2 regions of the Vibrio sp. JCM 18905 genome follow, and region 1 is predicted to be linked to the other one. Evidence: predicted binding sites of a transcription regulator. Region 1 holds the regulator's gene; the other holds the start of a gene.
The links. The regulator CRP, encoded in region 1, controls carbon source genes, mostly activating them, when cyclic AMP is high. The targets are predictions, from matches to a motif close to TGTGANNNNNNTCACA.

Region 1 (6,546 bases):
CTACTCCTGCTGCTCAGATGGCTCGATGAGCAGCAACTCATTTTCCAAGAAAAAGACTGGCCTCTGGTGCAAAGCTGTCTGGGCCGAAGCGAAACCTTACTGCACTCTTTTCGCGACTTACGTCGCCATCTTAAGTCTCAAGTCAATGACGCTTTATATCGTGAAACCTTGCAGTTTGAGCTGCAACTAGAAAAGCAGCAACAAGCGGATTTGGTGAACTGCATTAACTCGCTCACGCTGGTCAAAAATGATGGCGTCCCACTCACGCTGAGATACTGTCGTCAACTTGGTGGTGAGCATTTGCAACAGGCCTTTGCTATTCCGGTGCCAAACATTCAACCACCAAAACGCCCATAAATCTGTAGAATACCTATAATCTTTATAAAGGATTATATTAATAAGTTCTTCAACTGACACCGAAGAACCGCATAAGAGCAGTTAGGTATGACACAATTTTTCGCAGCCGCCGGGATCAAAAACCCGCATCTTCAAACGCTTTTACCGCGTTTTATTCGCAAAAAAGCGTTGTTTACGCCGATTTGGCAAACCCTCGATACATCCGATGGAGACTTTCTCGATCTCGCATGGAGCGAGGACCCAACCCAAGAACCTGCGCAAAAAAAGCCGATTTTTGTTTTATTTCATGGACTAGAAGGCTGCTTCTATAGCCCTTACGCCAATGGCCTAATGAATGCATTTGCTCAATCCGGATGGCTGTCGGTGATGATGCATTTCCGCGGTTGTAGCGGTAAGCCAAACAAGAAAGCTCGCGCCTATCATTCTGGTGAAGTGACTGACGCCCGCCACTTCTTAGAGCACCTTGAGCAACGCTTTCCTGATAACCCCAAAGTTGCGGTCGGTATTTCTCTTGGCGGTAACATGTTGGCGAATTATTTAGCCCAATACAAAGACCACCCCATTTTGAATGCGGCGACCATTATCTCAGCGCCTTTAGACCTAGCAGCGTGTGCGAACCGTATTGAACAAGGCTTTTCGAAAGTGTATCGCCGTTACCTGCTCTCTTCGCTCAAACGCAACGCGTTGCAAAAACATCACTTGTTGCATGGCGAGCTCGCTTTGTCCTACAACTCAATAAAACGTGTCACACGATTGTATGAATTCGATGATTTGATCACGGCACCACTGCACGGTTTTAAAGACGCACAAGATTATTACGATCAATGTTCTGGCTTAAGTAAATTACAACAGATCACGCTACCGACACTGATCATTCACGCCAAAGACGATCCATTCATGACCGACGATGTGATCCCGAAATTTGTTCTGCCAGATAATATTGATTACCGTCTCTTTGAGCACGGTGGGCATGTTGGTTTCCTTACAGGTTCAGCGCTCAAGCCGAAATTTTGGTTGGAAGAAGCGCTGCCAGCGTATTACGAAAGTATTGCCGCAGATTACCTTTCTGCTGTATCCAAGCAGCGAAAGCAGTAAACTAGCCGCTCATCATAAAAGTTCGAGGTATTTATGATCATTCCATGGCAAGACATTGCGCCAGAAACATTGGAAAACTTAATTCGTGAATTCGTCTTACGTGAAGGCACGGATTACGGAACCGTCGAGATTTCTTTGCAAGACAAAGTGGATCAAGTAAAAACTCAATTAGAAAAAGGCGAAGCGGTTATCGTATTCTCTGAACTGCACGAAACCGTCGATATTCAGGTAAAAACAAAATTTTAGACCCTTCACATTTTACCGTACCCCACTCAATGACAAGGCATTGTTACGTGCTATAGTGGGTTATCGACCGTGCAGTAGCAGCCTACTGCACATTACAGGTAAGTAATTTTCGACAAGGTTTGTCATGTCAGCTAAACACCCAATTATTGCGGTTACTGGTTCATCCGGTGCCGGCACGACCACTACATCTGAAGCCTTCCGTAAGATGTTCAATATGATGAACGTTAAACCCGCATGGGTTGAAGGCGACAGCTTCCATCGCTTTACTCGCCCTGAAATGGATATAGAAATCCGTAAAGCGCGCGAGCAAGGTCGACACATTAGCTACTTTGGCCCTCAAGCTAATGACTTTCCAGGATTGGAAGAGTTTTTCCGTAAATATGGTCACGATGGCGCAGGCAGCGTACGTCGCTACCTACACACCTTTGACGAGGCCGTACCTTATAATCAAATGCCTGGTACCTTCACACCATGGCAGGACTTACCGGAGAACAGTGACGTTCTCTTCTATGAAGGCTTGCACGGCGGTGTTGTGGATGGCGATGTTAATGTTGCGCAGCATGTGGATTTCTTGATTGGTATGGTACCAATCGTAAACTTAGAGTGGATCCAAAAGTTTGTGCGTGATACTCGTGACCGCGGTCATTCACGAGAAGCAGTAATGGATTCTATCGTGCGCTCGATGGACGATTATCTTAACTACATCACTCCGCAATTTTCTCGCACTCATATTAACTTTCAGCGCGTCCCAACGGTCGATACCTCTAACCCACTTAACGCGAAAGGTATCCCAAGTCTAGATGAGAGCTTTGTCGTGATTCGCTTGCGTGGGATAAAGAAAGTCGACTTCCCATATCTCCTGGCTATGATTGATGGCTCATTCATGTCACGCCACAACACGATTGTCGTGCCAGGCGGTAAGATGAGCTTTGCAATGGAGCTCATAGTTCGGCCTATCCTACAACAGCTCATCGAAACAGGGAAAATTGGCTAAAAACCTGCCTGCGAAGATGTTTACTTTTCATACCGTGATCATGTGCACAGTTTTGCTTACAAAATCTCAATCATGGCACGATTAAAATCAAGAAATCGTTTTCGAAAAAGGATACTATTTCTTACCGAAACACAAGAGAGCTTGCAGCATATAAAAAGTGCTCTTATTCTAGTATGCCTAATTCAGGCTTAGCTAAAATATGGATAGCGCAAGCGTACCCTGCAGAGGAAGTGAGATATTATGGTTCTAGGTAAACCTCAAACCGACCCAACATTAGAGTGGTTTCTTTCACATTGTCATATTCATAAGTACCCTTCAAAGAGCACGCTAATTCACGCGGGCGAAAAGGCAGAAACTTTGTACTACATCGTTAAAGGTTCTGTTGCGGTTCTTATCAAAGACGAAGAAGGTAAGGAGATGATCCTTTCTTACCTAAACCAAGGAGACTTTATTGGTGAACTTGGTCTATTCGAGGAAGACCAAGAGCGCACAGCTTGGGTTCGTGCTAAATCTCCTTGTGAAGTTGCTGAAATTTCTTTCAAGAAATTCCGTCAGCTTATCCAAGTAAACCCAGACATCCTAATGCGCCTTTCTGCGCAGATGGCTCGTCGTCTTCAAGTAACTAGCCAAAAAGTGGGTGACCTGGCGTTCCTAGACGTAACTGGTCGTATCGCTCAGACGCTTCTGAACCTTGCAAAACAACCAGACGCAATGACTCACCCAGACGGCATGCAAATCAAGATCACTCGTCAAGAAATCGGTCAAATCGTTGGCTGTTCTCGTGAGACAGTAGGTCGTATCTTGAAAATGTTAGAAGAGCAGAACTTAATCTCTGCGCACGGTAAAACTATCGTGGTTTACGGTACTCGTTAATCTCAAACCAGAGTGACGCGAACAAAATTATAAAAGCCACCAATGGCGACATTGGTGGCTTTTTATTTGTCTTGTAACCACATTAAGCTCAGAGCAACAAAAGACTAATGAGCAAGTTGGTTAGCCGAAAGGTTCACCCTAAAAGTTAGCCATTCGTACTTTCAAAGATTTTGTCCGCTGAAGCCGCCACAAAACCTGGGTACAGCTCACCATTTTCCATCGGGTAGCGCTTAGCAAACTCGTAAAAGCCACCAGGGATAATTTCAGTGCCTTCGCTAAAGCGAACCGCCACTTTATCCGCCATGGTCGATGATTGTTCTAGTAGCACCTCAGGAGTGCCCTTCACTTCCCCGCCGTTTTCATTGATGGTAAATCCGGCCGTACGTAAGTGATCGTTTACTTGCTTCACTTCTTCGTATTCATTGAGCTGGTTAACGCTCACCGTGAAGTGGTTTGCGCCGTAACCATGCGCAGCCAACCAAGATGCATATTCACTTTCTTTAGCCAACGTTTGGTAGTCAGCAAAGCTTAAATCCCACAAGCGTCCACCATGTAAGAATGCGCTATCGTTCAGCTTGCCTGCATCGACTTGTGCCACCAGCTTTTTCACAATCTCTTGCAGCTCAGGTGAACACTCCTCAACTTTTAGCTCACTAATAAAGACTTTAGGTTGCTTCGGATCAGGGTGCTCATAGTGTTTAGCAACCAGCTTTTTACTTTCGAAAACGTAGTCACCACATGCCTGGTAGCCAATGGCTACAAATGGTTTAGCTAAGGTTTCGATACCAAGAGGCGCAATATTGAAGGTACGTAAAGCTATATGATCATTAATCAGAGGCTCATCTTCTTGAAGCAGCTGATGTACTTTCGCAGCAGAAGGGCAAAGACGTTGAATGTAATCTTGCCATAGCGATTCAAATAACACATCGGGCGTCATAACGACTCCTTGTTACGAGATGTAGAGTTAAAAGGTAAGCGGAAGTTGACTGCTCGCTCACAACGAAAAGTTGTCCAGAATAATGAACGAGCAGCCATCAACCTGTGACGGTAAATGCCAGTCAGTCAACACGCTTTTCCGAGTCTTTGCTCACTTTCCGTGTTCTGCCAACGATCACTACAACCCATACCTAAATGATTCGCCGGCAAGGTGAGCCGCAATACATGGTTGCGACTCTGTTATTAAAACTTATAGCGCCACACCTGGGCTTAATGTTGCAGGCAAGATAGTCTCTTGACCTTCCATTGATGCCATCGGGTACGCACAGTAGTCTGCTGCGTAATAAGCGCTTGGACGTAGGTTACCTGACGCACCAGGACCACCAAATGGCGCATCACCACTTGCACCAGTGAGCTGGCGGTTACGGTTCACGATCCCTGCACGAATATGGTCAACGAAGTATTCCCATTCTTGGTCGTCAGTTGAAACTAAACCAGCAGAGAGACCAAAGCGCGTGTCGTTCGCCAGTTCTACGGCTTTTTCTAGCCCTTCGTAACGCACCACTTGCAGAAGTGGACCGAAGTACTCTTCATCTGGTAGCTCAGCAATGTTCGTTACATCAATAATGCCCGGAGAAACAAACGCCGCCTCTCCTGCTTTAGCTTCAATCAAGCTTTCACCACCAAGTGATTGAAGGTTCGCTTGTGCATCGAGAATGAACTTGGCTGCGGCAACGGAGATTTGCGGCCCCATAAATGGCGCAGGCTCTGCAAATGGTTGGTCTACGCGAATATTCTTCGTCGCTTCGACGAGCTTGGTGATAAGCGCATCGCCTTTCTCACCCAATGGCACATACAAACGACGAGCACACGTACAACGCTGCCCGGCACTGATAAACGCTGACTGGATGATGGTGTACACCGTGGCATCCAAATCACCGTATTTATCAGAGATCACCATCGGGTTATTACCACCCATTTCTAGTGCTAACATTTTGCCTGGTTGACCCGCAAATTGACGGTGCAATACATGCCCCGTGTTCGCGCTGCCCGTGAACAGTACGCCATCAATGCCTTTCGCATCAGCAAGCGCAATACCGGTTTCTTTCGCACCTTGGACAAGGTTGATCACGCCTTTCGGCAGACCTACTTCTTCCCAAAGTTTCATAGCTAGCTCGCCAGTCCAAGGCGTTTGCTCGGATGGCTTGAACACAACGGTGTTACCCGCTAGTAACGCAGGCACAATGTGACCATTTGGTAGGTGACCAGGGAAGTTATATGGGCCAAATACCGCCATCACGCCCAGTGGGCGATGACGTAACACAATTTGGTTGCCCGCCGCTTCACGGCTCGCTTCACCAGTGCGGTCATGGTAAGCACGAATAGAGATGGCAATTTTACCTGCCATTGCCGCTGCTTCAGTGCGCGTTTCCCAAATTGGCTTACCAGTTTCTTTGGCAATGACTTCAGCGATTTTCTCGCTGTTCTCTTTTACTTTCTCAGCAAAAGCCAACACGATCGCTTCACGCTCTGCAAATGGGCGTTTTTTCCAGTCAATAAACGCTTCACGCGCTGCAGATACCGCTTGATTCACCTGCTCTGCCGTTGCACCGTTGCCTTGCCAGATCACTTCTTGGTTGTAAGGTGACAGAGACGTAAATGCTTCACCCTGACCTTGTACCCATTCACCTGCAATCCAATGTGTCATTGTTTCTATCCTTAAATTCTGTCGTCTGTTACTGCGGAAGAAGGCGAACAAAATCCCCTTCCTCAACCAAAAGTGCATCCGCAACGTCTGGTGCGATCATGACGCTTTGTGTTTCAGGGTCATACGCCGCTTTGGTGACTGCTGCGCGGAAGTTTTCGAACGATGAGTTGCACATCAAGAAGTCTTGCGTACTGCTATGTTGTGCAATTTTCACTTGCGCACGGAACGAGTGACGTACCGATTCAATATTGCGTAAGTCACATTCAACGGTTGGACCCGCATCGAAAATATCCACGTAGCCACGGTTAGTGAAGCCTTCACGCTCAAGCAGCTTTAA
Region 2 (6,546 bases), on a different replicon from region 1:
ATCTTCAGCTTCTGACCTTGGCCGACCATCTCATCGATAGTGCGGAAGCCAAGTTCAGCCATGATTTCACGTAGACCTTGTGCCATGTATTGGAAGAAGGTTACGACGTCTTCTACGCGGCCATCAAAGCGCTCGCGAAGCGTCTTGTTCTGAGTCGCGATACCAACAGGACAGGTGTTCTTATGGCACTTACGCATCATGATACAACCTTCAACCACCAATGCTGCGGTTGCCACGCCCCATTCTTCTGCACCAAGTAGTGTTGCCACTGCAAGGTCGCGAGGTGTTTTCATCTGACCATCCGCTTGAACCACGATACGGTTACGTAGACCGTTCTTTAGTAGCGTTTGGTGTGTTTCTGCCAAACCAAGTTCCCAAGGAAGACCAGTATGACGGATTGAAGACATTGGGGATGCACCAGTACCACCGTCGAAACCTGCGATTAGTACAACGTCTGCTTTCGCTTTCGCTACACCGGAAGCGATCGTACCTACGCCAGCTTCCGATACCAGCTTCACGTTTACACGACCCGCGCGGTTCGCGTTCTTCAAATCGTAGATAAGCTGAGCCAAATCTTCGATTGAGTAGATATCGTGGTGTGGTGGTGGCGAGATAAGACCGACGCCCGGAGTTGAGTGACGTGTAGCACCGATCCAGTCATCTACTTTATCGCCTGGTAGCTGACCACCTTCACCTGGTTTCGCACCTTGAGCCATCTTGATTTGTAGCTCATCAGCGTTGGTTAGGTAGTAAGAGGTTACGCCGAAACGACCCGAAGCTACCTGTTTGATTGCAGAGCGTTCCCAATCGCCGTTCTCTTTGCGCTCGAAACGCATTGGGTCTTCACCACCTTCACCAGAGTTCGATTTTGCGCCAAGGCGGTTCATCGCAACAGCCAATGTGGAGTGTGCTTCGTAAGAAATAGAACCGAATGACATTGCACCGGTTGCGAAGCGTTTCACGATGCTTTCAATTGGCTCGACTTCGTCGATAGAGATAGAACCAGCTGGGTTCTTAATGAATTCTAGCTGGCTACGCAGAGTTACCGCGTTGTCACCTTGTTTATCGACTGCTGTCGCGTACTGCTTGAACTGATCGTAGTTCTTGTTGCGCGTAGACTCTTGCAGTAGCGAGATGGTTTCTGGGTTGAATAGGTGCTTCTCACCACGCTGTTTCCATTGGTAAACACCACCCACATCCAGCATTTGAATTGGGATTTCGCGTTGTGGGTAACCGATGCGGTGACGAACGAGCACTTCTTTAGCAATATCGTCAAGGGTGAGACCTTGGATACGAGAAACTGTACCTGTGAAGTATTTGTCGACCACGGATTTGTGGATACCCAATGCTTCGAAGATTTGCGCACCGTGGTACGACTGCAGGGTTGAGATACCCATCTTCGAGAAGATCTTCAGAAGACCGCCATTGATCGCTTTACGGTAGTTGTTGAACAGATCACGAGGGTTCGCTTCTGGATCCAGCTTCTTCGTACGCTGAAGCTCAATGATGGTTTCAATCACTAGGTAAGGGTTAACGGCGTTGGCACCGTAACCAATTAGCGTTGCAAAGTGGTGCGTTTCACGCGCGTCACCAGTTTCAACCACGATGTCACACTTCGCACGTAGGCCTTTACGGATCAAGTGGTGATGCACTGCACCAACTGCCAGCATTGCTGGGATAGCGGCGTGGTTTGAGTTCACTGCGCGGTCAGTTAGCAGGATGATTGAGTAACCATCAATAACCGCGTCTTCTGCGTATTGGCAGATACGTTTTAGTGCGCGCTCAAGCTTGCCTTGGTCTTCACTGGCTTGGAATACGATATCTAGCGTTTTCGCCTGAAGATGCTCGTTATCGATCGCACGCAGTTTCTCAAGCTCAGAGTTCGCCAGAACAGGCGATTCCAATTCGACTTTCTGACAGTGAAGTGGTGTTTCAGTCAGAAGGTTTTGGTCTTTACCCAAGTAAGTGTTCAGCGACATCACCATACGCTCACGGATCGGGTCGATCGGTGGGTTAGTTACCTGTGCAAACAGCTGCTTGAAGTAGTTTGAAAGATGTTGAGACTGATGAGATAGAACTGCAAGAGGCCAGTCGGCACCCATTGCTGACAATGGTTCTTTTGCGTCATTCGCCATTGGAACGATGATTTCGTTCACTTCTTCAGTACTTACGCCAAACGCTTGTTGGCGGTGTAGAAGATGTTCTGGCTTAGGTTGGCTGAACTGGTTGCTCGCATCTGGCAGCTTCTTCAAGCTCAGTAGGTTTTCTTCTACCCACTTTTCGTAAGGCTGCGCTGTTGCGATGGTGTCTTTCACTTCTTCATCAGAGATGATGCGACCTTGCTCTAAGTCTGCAACGAAGATGCGACCTGGTTGTAGACGACCGCGGAACTCAACGTTCTCTGGCTCAATATCCACAACACCAGATTCTGATGCCATTACTAGGAAGTTATCTTTGGTCACTGTGTAGCGAGAAGGGCGCAGACCGTTACGGTCGAGTGTCGCACCAACTTGAACACCATCAGTAAAACATACTGAAGCCGGACCATCCCATGGTTCCATGATGTTAGCGTGGTACTGATAGAACGCGCGACGCTTAGGATCCATGTTTTTGTTTTCTTGCCATGCTTCCGGGATCATCATCATCAATGCGTGCGGCAGGCTACGACCAGAAAGAACTAGGAGCTCAAGTGCCATGTCAAAGTTAGATGAATCCGAACTGCTTTCCTGACAAATAGGAAGCAGCATGTCGATTTCAGCTTGGGTAAATAGATCGGATTCAATGATCGCCTCACGGGCTTTCATCCAGTTCAAGTTACCGCGAACTGTATTGATTTCACCGTTGTGGGCAATGTAACGGAAAGGCTGTGCAAGACGCCATTTCGGGAAGGTGTTGGTAGAGAAACGAGAGTGTACCAGTGCCAGTGCAGTCACCATGGTCGGGTTTTGTAGATCAAGGAAGTACTGAGGCACTTGCTCGGTCGTTAACTGACCTTTGTACACCAATGTCTTGTAAGACATTGAGTTAATGTAGAAGTCGTCACCAATGTTCGAAACGCTTTCTAGGCAAACACGTACAGTGTAGTTACGAAGTACGTACAGTTTGCGCTCTAGCTCTTCAGGTGTGATACCTGGACCACCAGAGATAAACACATGCTCAAACTGAGGTTCTGTGCTTAGTGGGTCTGCACCGATCATTGAGTTATCGGTTGGCAATACACGGTAGCCGATAACTTCAAGATCTAGACGCTGTGCGTTACGTTCTAGAATGTCACGGCATTGCTCGCGTTTGTATTCGTCTTTCGGGAAAAGTACGACACCCACACCATACTTTTCAAATGAAGGCAGTTTAATGCCGAGCTTAACGGCCTCTTCTAATAGGAATTCATGAGGTTTTTGTAGCAAGATACCCGCACCATCACCGCTGCATGGATCACAACCTTGACCACCACGGTGCTCCATGCGAGCTAGCATATCCAATGCTTGAGTCACTACTTCATGAGATTTACGGTTTTTAAGGTGAGCAACAAAACCGATACCACACGCGTCATGCTCCAATTCAGGAGTATATAGACCCTGTGGATTTTGCTCTCTATCTACCATAGATACATCCTTCCAGTTCAATGTCGACGCAAAAGCACCAGGCAGGCAAATGCCACCTAGACCATTGATTACGTCTTGTCCTTTATATTTATTATCGCCACCGATCTAGGTTGACCGATCTTGATTCCTTTCCGTATCTCGCAGGAAAAGTTTTGCGAGAAAAACAATCCTTGGTGGTATCCCTTTATTTATTGCCACTATTTAGTGATTTATATAGGTAGGAGTGGGATAACACCGACAAATCCCGCAGTGTACTTTGTAATAAAAGTCACAAAAATAACGGGGTTGTGTAAGTATCCTACAATTTTGTCACTTCAGAATGCAATGAAAAAGTCGACGTTGTGACCCAATTTTTTCGTTTAATTATGCATTTTTAGTTTAACATTTACGCAACATGAACGTTTTTTATCTGTATTTATGCAGGTTTATTGATTTTGAGCCGTATGATGTTTGTTTGAATTGACTAGTATTGTGTGTTTTTTCTTGCAGGGATGTAATTTATTTACACAGATCGTAGTGAGATTGATTACGGTTCATTGTTGGTGAGAATTTATGCAGTTACATGAGTTGGTCAATACAATCGGCCAAGACCTTCAGCGTCGATACGGTGAAAAAGTCCATAAACTAACGTTGCACGGTGGATTTAGTTGCCCTAACCGAGATGGCACTATTGGTCGGGGAGGATGTACTTTTTGTAATGTGGCTTCGTTTGCGGATGAAGAAGTACAGATAAAGAGTATTCACGATCAGTTGAAAGATCGTGCGGGCGAAATTCATCGAGCGAAGAAGTATCTCGCTTATTTTCAGGCTTACACCAGTACTTATGCGGAAGTGCAAGTGCTGAAAAATATGTATGAAGAAGCACTAAAAGCGGCTGATATTGTGGGATTGTGTGTCGGGACTCGTCCAGATTGCGTGCCTGATGCCGTATTAGATTTGCTGTCTGACTATGTACAGCAAGGTTATGAAATTTGGCTAGAGTTAGGGCTTCAAACCGCTAATAACGACACCCTTAAGCGCATCAATCGCGGTCATGATTTCGAATGTTATGCCGAGATCACCAAGCGTGCGCGTGCGCTAGGTATTAAAGTCTGTACTCATTTAATTGTTGGATTACCGAAAGAAAGCCGCGACGATAATATTGAGACGCTGCAAAAAGTGTTAGCCGTGGGCACGGATGGCATTAAGTTACATGGCTTGCATATTGTGGAAGGCAGCACGATGGCGAAAGCGTGGCGTGCAGGACGATTAGAGGCGCCAGTGCTAGAAGAGTATGTCGCTATTGCCAGTGAGATGATTCGTATGACACCACCAGATGTGATTTACCATCGCGTTTCATCAGCAGCTCGTAGACCTACCTTATTATCGCCACTGTGGTGTGAAAATCGCTGGCTGGCGATGACTGAAATTGGTCGAGCTCTCAGTGAACATGGTGCTCAAGGAAGCCTAACGGGAAACGCTTTTATCTATACTAAACCGGAATTAATAGCAGATCGCTCAATAAATAACTGATATATTTTAACCAGTTTTCTTTAAAGGTTTAAACGATGGATCAGTTACTCAATTGGCTTTGGGATGGTCAAGGCGGTTATGGCTATGTCGTCTTGTTATTAATCGCTAGCGTGTGCGCGTTAGCACTGATCTATTTGCACTTTCAAACATCACTTAAGCAACTCGTAACGGATTCACCCTATCCAGTCATAGTGCTGGATACTGGTCATGCTCAGATCTTGTTATCTAACCAAGCTGCAATGCAGTTGTTAGGTATTCGCTCTTTAGGAACGGGATATTTGTATCCCGCTTTATTCGATATTCGTGCGCTTGAGTCGTTTCTCGACAGTGTCTCTAGTCGTCATTTTAGCCAGCAGGTATTTGACTGGCGCTTATCTGAGAGCGAATCTATCAAGGTGGAGTTGTCAGGAAGAAAGAGTTTGCTGCGCAATCACCGTGTTTGGATCATCTACGCGCAGCCATATCAATCCACTCATCAAGAGCAGCAACAAGAGCTTGCGCAATTAATGATTGCCCGTTCGGCACTAGACTCACTCTCTGAGTTAATTTGTACCCAAGATCGCCAAGGGAATTTATTAACGACGAACCGAGCATTTGATCAATTTTGGGAAGGGCGAAGGGAAGAAGCCTGTGCATCAAAGGCTTCCATGGGCGAGGCTACCAGAAAGAGTGAGCGCAAGTGGACGACGGATCCACAAGGTCGCAGTTGCTTATTGGAAGTGAATCAAAATTCCCTTGTGTCACCGAGTGGTGAGCTGATCGGTACATTATCCATTAGTCATGATGTGACCGAGTGGCACAAAATGCAGCAAAACCTGAGAGATGAAATGGAGCGCCGTAAAGATACAGAAGTTGCGTTGGCGCAAAGGGATACTATCTTACAAACTATTCTTGACGCTAGCCCTGACTCTATCGGTATCTTCAATGAGAATATGGTCTATCAAGCGTGTAATAAACCGTTCGTTAATGCATTAGGTATTTCAGACGTGTCTGATTTGATAGGTAAGCGCCTTCAAGATGTCATTCCTGAAGAGATGTACGCTCGCTTAGCCGCTAGTGATTTAGATGCATTGCGTCAGTCAGAACCTGTCCGATACATAGATAAAGTCGTTAGCAGTGATGGCAAAAGTACGTGGTTTGATGTGGTGAAATCGCCCTTTAAAGATAAAGCTTCAGGAACGAATGGTGTGCTGATCATGGCGCGTGATATTTCTGAACGTTACCTTGCCGAACAAAAGTTGGAGAGAGCCAATTTAGAGTTAGAAAAGTTGAGCTTTATGGACAGCTTAACTCAGGTATCGAACCGACGCCGCTTCGATGAACAACTGCAGGTACTATGGTACCACCATGCCCGCGAAAAGCTGCCGCTCACTATCATGTTGTGTGACATCGACTTTTTCAAAGATTACAACGACTGTTACGGCCATCAGCA

Region 2: a site for CRP is predicted at 3,860-3,875, ahead of gltB (glutamate synthase large subunit). Genes of this name have one in related genera too.

Annotation. Positions count from the first base shown of each region.
Region 1 covers NZ_AP043880.1:427,574-434,119, reverse strand. The annotation lists gene ACZ5ZC_RS18675 (TIGR02444 family protein) at 1-357, shown strand, start outside; gene ACZ5ZC_RS18670 (hydrolase) at 445-1,452, shown strand; gene ACZ5ZC_RS18665 (YheU family protein) at 1,486-1,698, shown strand; gene ACZ5ZC_RS18660 (phosphoribulokinase) at 1,823-2,692, shown strand; gene crp (cAMP-activated global transcriptional regulator CRP) at 2,933-3,565, shown strand; gene ACZ5ZC_RS18650 (DUF1338 domain-containing protein) at 3,711-4,502, opposite strand; gene astD (succinylglutamate-semialdehyde dehydrogenase) at 4,752-6,209, opposite strand; gene astA (arginine N-succinyltransferase) at 6,238-6,546, opposite strand, start outside.
Region 2 covers NZ_AP043879.1:432,886-439,431, forward strand. The annotation lists gene gltB (glutamate synthase large subunit) at 1-3,602, opposite strand, end outside; gene mnmL (tRNA modification radical SAM protein MnmL/YtqA) at 4,155-5,114, shown strand; gene ACZ5ZC_RS10235 (sensor domain-containing diguanylate cyclase) at 5,150-6,546, shown strand, end outside.